DNA from 2 places in the Lysinibacillus sp. FSL R5-0849 genome. Region 1 is predicted to be linked to the other one. Evidence: predicted binding sites of a transcription regulator. Region 1 holds the regulator's gene; the other holds the start of a gene.
What was found. Region 1 encodes Rex, which represses fermentation and respiration genes when NADH is low (regulators of the CRP and FNR family bind a similar motif). Its sites were predicted from a motif close to TTGTGAAATATTTCACAA; they were not measured.
Positions count from the first base shown of each region.

Region 2: the regulator Rex is predicted to act here: its motif matches at 1,594-1,611, upstream of MKY80_RS20170 (cytochrome ubiquinol oxidase subunit I).

Region 1 is NZ_CP152004.1:4,180,529-4,184,750, forward strand. It holds gene groES (co-chaperone GroES) at 1-135, opposite strand, end outside; gene MKY80_RS20665 (type II CAAX endopeptidase family protein) at 304-1,068, shown strand; gene tatC (twin-arginine translocase subunit TatC) at 1,144-1,968, opposite strand; gene MKY80_RS20675 (twin-arginine translocase TatA/TatE family subunit) at 1,985-2,170, opposite strand; gene MKY80_RS20680 (redox-sensing transcriptional repressor Rex) at 2,336-2,971, opposite strand; gene MKY80_RS20685 (ABC-F family ATP-binding cassette domain-containing protein) at 3,216-4,222, shown strand, end outside.
Region 2 is NZ_CP152004.1:4,062,287-4,066,508, reverse strand. It holds gene MKY80_RS20180 (thioredoxin family protein) at 1-441, shown strand, start outside; gene MKY80_RS20175 (diacylglycerol kinase) at 514-1,428, shown strand; gene MKY80_RS20170 (cytochrome ubiquinol oxidase subunit I) at 1,860-3,206, shown strand; gene MKY80_RS20165 (cytochrome d ubiquinol oxidase subunit II) at 3,203-4,222, shown strand, end outside.

The DNA.
Region 1 (4,222 bases):
ACCTGTCCCAACTGCTACAACTTTACCTTCTTGTGGTTTTTCTTTTGCAGAGTCAGGTAGTACAATACCGAATGCAGATTTTTCTTCTACCTCGATTAGTTCAATTACAATACGATCTCCTAGTGGTCTTAACAAGTGAAACAACCTCCTAATAATAATAATTGTTGAATTTATTAGCACTCTATAACATCGAGTGCTAATACAATTATTATGATAATCAATCACACTTTTTTTTGCAAGTCAGAACTTCGAAAAATTTTGTTTTCTTTCCATATTCATCTACAATAGAAAGGAAGCCTATGAATGGAAAGGATTTTGACTGTGACTAATTCTCCAAAAGTAACAAAACATAAAAAAACAGCTCTATATGTTTTACTGATTTATATCCTCATGCAAATCTCAAGCAGATGGTTGCTCTTACCGTTTCACAAGCTCGTTATGAAGATGACTGGCCTAGCTTCTGAGCAAGCAGCACCGATAACTCAAGGATGGTATATTGCGCTTAGCTTTGCCGTGGCGCTCATTTTAAGTTTCATCTTAACATCCCGTGATAAAGCCTTTTGGAACGTTTATCAAGGAAAAAAAGAAACAATACCACTCACAATTGTTTGGGGTATTCTTGGTTTCTTCCTTGTATTTTTCGGTCAAATGATTGGAGCAGCTATTGAAATGGCGGTTTTTGGTATTGAAGGAGGTTCCCAAAATACCGCTGATATTGTCGCTATAGCTAAAGGAGCTCCTATTGCCATATTAGCAATCGTTGTATTTGGTCCCATTTTAGAAGAGTTCGTCTTCCGTAGAGTTATATTTGGATCACTTGTCCAAACAACAAACTTCTGGGTGGCGGCAATAGTAAGTGCTATATTCTTTGCGATTATCCACTTCGACTTCTCCCATATTTTACTTTATACAATTTGTGGTTTGATCTTCGCCTTTTTATATCACAAAACAAAACGTATTTGGACTTCCATTATTGCACATGTCATGCTGAATGGATTTGTGACACTTGTACAATTCTATGCAGAACCATTGCAAAAGTTTCTTCAAGAACTAGAAAAAATGCAATAAATTTTTGTAAAGCTCTATAAAGTTGTCAAAAATACAAAAGCTCGGTGCCTTTATGTAGGCACCGAGCTTTATCTATTACTGTTTATTCAATTCTTCTATTTGTCGTCGTTGTTGCTCAAGAGCCTCTTCTATCTGGCGTTTTTGCTCAGCTTCCTGCTCTTCTTTTAATCGAATTTCCTCTGATTTTAAATATTTCCTATAACCAACTCGAGATATCATAATACTAATTTCATACAGGATAAATAGGGGCACTGATACCATTAAGTGAGACGCCAATTCAGGTGGTGCAATGAGAGCAGCACATACAAATAAACCAAAGTATGAATATTTACGAATACGAATTAGTAGATCTGGACTCAATATACCTATCCGTGAAAAGAACAATACTACAATAGGTAATTGGAATAGAAAACCGAATGGTATTGTGAGTTTAAATAAAAATGTAAAATACTCATGTATTCCAATTGTTTGCTTAATATCTAAATCATTTGATAAATTCATCATGAATTTGATGACATACGGGAATAATAAAAAGTATGAAAAAGATAACCCTGCGATAAACAATAAAAATGAATATGGTATATAGCTTAAGGTTGCTCTTCGCTCTACTTCCCTTAATCCTGGACTAATAAATGACCACAATTGATACATTAATACTGGCGATGAAAGAATAAATGCAATTAAAAAAACAACTTGAATATAAATTGCTAGTGGTGTTACTACGTCAAATGCATGGAGCTCAATATTATATTGTGCTCCGGTAGCTTGAAGATATTTAACAAGTGGCTTGGCGACAAAAAAGGCGCCGGCCATAGCGAGAACAAAGAAAACGGCAACAATGAACAGCCGTTTTCTTAATTCTTCTATATGCTCAATGACAGTTAGATCTTTTGGATTCATTCCTCAACATCCTAACTTACTTATCTAGTTCTTTCTTTTTCTTGTCATCATCATCTTCGTCGGCTAAACCTTTAGTAGCATTTTTGAATTCACGTAGTGTTGAACCAAATGCTTTACCAAGCTCTGGTAACTTTTTAGGACCAAAAATTAGTAACGCGACAACTCCGATAATAATGAGGCTCATAGGACCAATACCGCCCATTACAGCCACCTCCTCTTTATATCCATCATTTTAACGCATATTTCGCCATTTTGCTAACTAATTATATGTGAAAGTTTTTCGTCACTCTCACTGATTTTACCTTGTTTTATTTAAAATTACTATTTGACAGAAACAGTGAACTCCACTATAAAATATGTAAAATTTTCACACTTCCTGATTCCGAATTAAATAAATAAGCGCTTGCAATTCTACCGATAAATCAATGGTTAAGAGCTGCATGCTATCTGGCACCGTTAAGCGCTCGGGCGTAAAGTTTAAAATTCCCTTTGCATTCATATCCGCTAAACGATCTGCCATTTTTTGCGCAGAGCGTGGTGATACTGTTAAAATAGCTAGCTCTGCCCCGTATTCTGCATACTTTTCTTCCAGCAAATCAGGATGAAAAACAGGAATGTTACTAATCATTTTGCCATCCTTCGGCGCTTTCGAATCAAATGCTACAACAATATGAGTGTTGTGGTTTTTTTGAAAATTATATTTTAATAATGCACTGCCTAAATTCCCCACGCCAATTAACGCTACTTTTGTTGTTTCATGTTGATCAAGCGTCTGGCTAAAAAATTGTAATAGATGCTGTACATCGTAGCCATAGCCTTTCTTTCCAAGAGCACCAAAATAAGAAAAGTCACGGCGAATGGTTGCAGAATCTATTTTCATCGCTTCACTCAGTTCCTTCGACGAAATACGTTCCATACCTTCTTGTGCAAAGTTTTGAATAAATCGATAGTAAAGAGGAAGTCTTTTTGTAGTGGCTTGTGGAATTTTTAATTCTTGTTTCAAACTTTCTCCTCCTTAAGATGAAACTCAATCAATTTTACTGTACTAATTTTAATACATTTATCCTTAACTATATACAACATTTTTCAATCCACTAGCGTATTTCTCTTTAGTTAATGGCGCTTTGTACGCAGCTAACTAAAAAGAAATCGTTTCAATCTTACATGACTGCTCGGAATAAGTAAAGCACCGACATTGCATGCAAATCGTTCATCCATTACACTAAGGTAGAATTGAGGTGTCAAGAATGATTGTTTTACAGGTCAATCAACTAACTAAATCCTTTCTTGCAGATGAAATTTTAAGTGGTGTGAAATTAGAAGTTCAACACCGTGATCGCGTTGCCTTAGTAGGGCGCAACGGTGCAGGTAAATCTACTTTATTAAAAATAATCGCTGGTCAAATGTCCTATGACTCAGGGGATATCATTATTCCAAAGGGCATCCAGGTTGGCTATTTAGAGCAACATGCCGGATTAAATTCTACGTTAACTATTTGGGATGAAATGATGACCATTTTCGAACCCCTTTTAGCTCAAGAACAAACACTCCGCTCGCTCGAACAGCAAATGGCAGACCCTACTGTTTATGAAAATCCTACTCTGTATGCCAAAGTTATGTCGGAATACGATCAACTACAGCATACATTTAAGGATGCTGGCGGCTATCAATATGAATCGGACATACGCTCAGTGCTTCACGGCATGCAATTCTATCCGGAAGACTATGATAAACCTATTAGCTCACTATCTGGTGGACAACGCACACGCTTAGCACTAGCTAAGCTTTTATTGAGTAAACCAGACCTACTAATTCTCGATGAGCCTACGAACCATTTAGATATTGAAACATTATCTTGGTTAGAATCTTATTTAAAGAACTATGAGGGCGCTATTTTAATTGTTTCCCATGACCGCTACTTCTTAGACCAAGTTGTTTCCATTGTCTACGAAGTTTCACGTCATCGTGTCACAAAATTTACAGGCAACTACAGTGCTTATTTAGATGAAAAAGCTAAAAACTATGAACGTGATGTCAAACTTTTTGAGCGTCAGCAAGACGAAAAGGCCAAGCTAGAGGATTTTATCCAAAAGAATATTGCACGTGCCTCTACAACAAAAATGGCACAAAGTCGACGGAAGATGCTTGAACGAACAGACTGGATGGAATCGCCGGATGGTGATGAGAAATCCGCTAGTTTTGGTTTTACGATTGAACGTCAAAGTGGAAATGATGTATTATCCGTTGATGATTT
Region 2 (4,222 bases), 120 kb from region 1:
GGCTTTATTGAATTATTAAAAGACAAGCAACCAAAAATTTTAACGATTACGGAAGATTGGTGCGGAGATGCTATGTTAAACAATCCAATTATTCGTCGTGTTGCTGAAGCAGCTGGATTGGACATGCGTACAGTGTTCCGTGATGCGGATACAGATCTAATTGATCGTTATTTAACAAATGGAGGACGTGCTATTCCTATTTACTTGCTATTAGATAGCACTGGTGAGGTGATTGGAAAATGGGGTCCGCGTGCACCGGAATTACAAGAGCTTGTTGTAACGAAGCGTACAAGCTTACCAGATAAAGAAGATCCAACATTTGAAGAAGCTCAAAAGGCCCTTTATGCGGAGATTCGTGAGGAAAATATAACGAACCAAACATATTGGACGTATGTCTATGAAGACTTTAAAAAACAGGTGACAAACGCGTTACAAAAGTAACAAACGTAATGCAACATTTTAGCGAGTAAATCGTTGAATGAAATAGAATCTTATGAAGCAGGAAGGTATGTTATGAAACGAGCAAGAATCATTTATAATCCTACATCTGGACGCGAAGCGTTTAAGAAGCATCTACCAGAGGTGTTGGAAAAATTAGAAGTAGCAGGCTATGAAACATCCTGTCACGCAACAACCGGTGAAGGCGATGCAACACTTGCAGCAAAAGATGCAGTAGACCGTGGCTTTGATATAATCATCGCAGTTGGTGGAGATGGCACTTTAAATGAAGTTGTTTCAGGTGTAAGTCCATTTGAAAACCGTCCAAAAGTTGGTCTAATTCCAATGGGCACTACAAATGATTTTGCCCGTGCCGTGCATATCCCGCGAAATATTGATGAAGCGGTAGACATTATTATACAAGGCGATACATTGCCAGTGGATGTCGGTCTATTAAATGGAGAACGCTACTTCATCAATATAGCTGCTGGCGGACGGATTACGGAGCTAACATATGAAGTACCAAGTAAAATGAAAACAATGCTTGGGCAGTTAGCCTACTATTTAAAAGCAGTAGAAATGATTCCATCCATCAAAGCCTCCCATATGCGTATAGAATATGATGGGGAAGTGTTTGACGGGGATGCCATGATGTTCTTATGTGGTTTAACCAACTCTGTAGGAGGCTTTGAAAAACTTGCACCAGATGCAAGTATTAATGATGGATACTTTACATTATTAGTGTTAAAGAAGGTTAGCCTTCCTGAGTTTATTCAACTAGCGGCTATGGCATTAAGAGGCGAACATTTAAATGATGACCGTGTCATTTACAAAAAAGCGAGTGTTGTCAAAGTCACTACTGAAAACGAAGTACATCTTAATCTAGATGGTGAATATGGCGGAGACGCTCCAGCTACCTTTGAAAATTTAAAGCGTCATATCGAAATTTTTGTCCCTCTTGCTGATATTCGCGAAGAGGACCGTATATAATATATGAAAAGCTCATCTTCGTTTTAGCGAGGATGAGCTTTTTTGTATAAAGGAATCAGCATACTCTTGAAGAACACCAAAACGACTAAAAAGATAATAGACTAAAGCAAATAGCCCGCAGCGAAAAATTAAATATGTAGTAAGTCCAACCTTTAGAATTAGGGATTGTGAATGAATTAAGAAAAATGTTTGGCAAATGTGCGTATATTACATGAACAAATTTTGAAACCTTATTAATAGGCTGAAATTTCGGTCCATTATAAAGGTTTTTTTCGTTGTAATAGTGGAAAATGGGGTATGGATAAAGGAAAGGAAGTGTTGCTTTTGTATAAGTCACAGGAGAAGAAGCTTATTTGGCTAAGCTTTGGTGTTGCAATCATTATGCTACTTTCCATTCTTGGAAGAATATTTGGGAGCTAGGGGGCAATGAGATGATAAACGAATCAGCAGTCTATTGGAGTCGTGCATTAACTGAGTTAACTTTATCGTTCCACATCATTTATGCAACGATAGGAGTCGGTGTCCCGTTAATGATTATGATTGCTCAATGGACTGGGTATAAAAAGAATGATGAGCATTATATTTTAATGGCAAGACGTTGGGCACGTGGCTTCGTCATTACGGTTGCAGTGGGTGTTGTGACTGGAACTGCAATTGGCTTACAACTATCATTATTATGGCCCAACTTTATGCAACTAGCTGGTCAAACCATTGCATTACCACTTTTTTTGGAAACGTTTGCATTTTTCTTTGAAGCTATATTTTTGGGCATTTATTTATATACTTGGGACCGCTTCGATAGTCAGAAAAAGCATATGCTATTGTTAATTCCAGTTGCAGTAGGTGCATCGATGTCGGCTGTATTTATTACAATCGTGAATGCCTTTATGAATGCCCCGAGAGGTTTCGATATTGTCGACGGGAACCTTGTTAATATTCAACCCTTCTTAGCGATGTTTAACCCTGCTATGCCGACAAAGGTGGCGCATGTACTAGTAACAGCGTATATGACATCTGCATTTGTTCTAGCCGCTATAGCAGGATACCGAATGCTTAAAGGATCGAAACATGTATACCATAAAAAAGCATTGCTGTTACTGATGAAAATTGGTTTAATTTTCTCCATTGCAGCAGCTGTGATTGGAGATTTCTCAGGAAAATACTTAGCGGAATATCAACCAGAAAAATTAGCTGCAGCGGAATGGCATTTTGAAACGGAAGGAAAGGCTTCTCTTGTTTTATTTGGCGTGCTAGATGGAGAAGAAGTGAAATATGCCATCAAAATTCCGTATGCTTTAAGCATTCTTGCACATTTTAATCCTAATGCAGAGGTAATTGGATTAGATCAATTCGAGGAAGAGGATCTACCACCACTCTATATTCATTATCTCTTTGATATTATGGTCTCCATAGGTATGTTTATGGTGCTAGTTTCATTACTGTATGTTGTAGGGAAAGCACGGGGCTGGCAGTTTATTCATTCACGCTGGTATCGATGGATCATTGTGGCGGGGGGGCCACTTTCTATCATTGCTATTGAAGCGGGCTGGTGGCTTGCTGAGGTTGGACGTCAACCATGGATTCTTTATGGCTTGATGCGAACTCCAGAAGGGGCCACAACGAGTGATCATGTGGATTTAATGCTGTTGTTGTTTGCAGGTGTATATGCAGTATTAGCGGTAGGAAGCATTGTCGTCTTGGTGCGAATGTTTAAAAAGAATCCCATTGAGCGTGAGATTGAAGATCGCCACTCTGAAAAAGGCGGTGACATCCTATGACATTAGAGATTCTTGGTATTTCAGTATTGTGGATTTTCCTATTTGGCTATGTCATTGTCGCATCGATTGATTTCGGTGCAGGTTTCTTTAACGCCTATAGCCTACTGATTGGGAAGAATCATATTTTAACGAATATTATTAAACGATATTTATCGCCTGTTTGGGAAGTAACCAATGTCTTTTTGGTATTCTTCTTTGTAGGGATCGTAGGATTTTTCCCGCAAACTGCTTTTTACTATGGAACCATTTTACTTATACCAGTCAGCATTTCCCTTGTACTATTAGCCATTCGGGGTTCCTATTATGCCTTTGAATCGTATGGTACAAGAGGACATATTGGTTACACGCTGACCTATGGTGTAGCAGGTTTATTAATTCCTGCATCGTTGTCTGTTGTCTTTGCTATTGCTGGTGGAGGGTATGTGGATCTCGTTAACGGGCAGCCTGTTTTAAACTATTGGACTTTATATACGAGTCCATTTGCTTGGAGCATTGTGGTACTGAGTATTGCCGCTGTACTTTACATTTCCGCAGTATTCTTAACTTGGTATGCTCATAAAGCGAATGACATTGAAGCTACGAAGCTAATGAGAAAATATGCACTTTTATGGGCAGCTCCTTTGATGATCAGCGCATTAGGCATTATGTATGAGATGAAGTCCATTAATCCTGAAAGTTATAGTCACATGGTGAATTTATGGTGGATGTTTGCAATATCAGCCATATTATTTATAATTACAGTGTTCCTCATTTCAATGCGTAAAAAATATGGGCTTGCAGTTGCACTTCTGATTGCACAATTTGCGGTAGCATTTTTCGCTTATGGTATTGCGCAATACCCATATTTACTGTATCCATATTTAACGATTTATGATGGCTTCACAAGTACACAAATGGCAATTGCTTTAATCATTGCCTTTATTTTAGGACTGTGTCTCCTACTTCCATCACTTTATTTATTGATGAAATTATTCTTATTCAATAAAAACTATGTGACCGGAAAAGAAGACAATCAC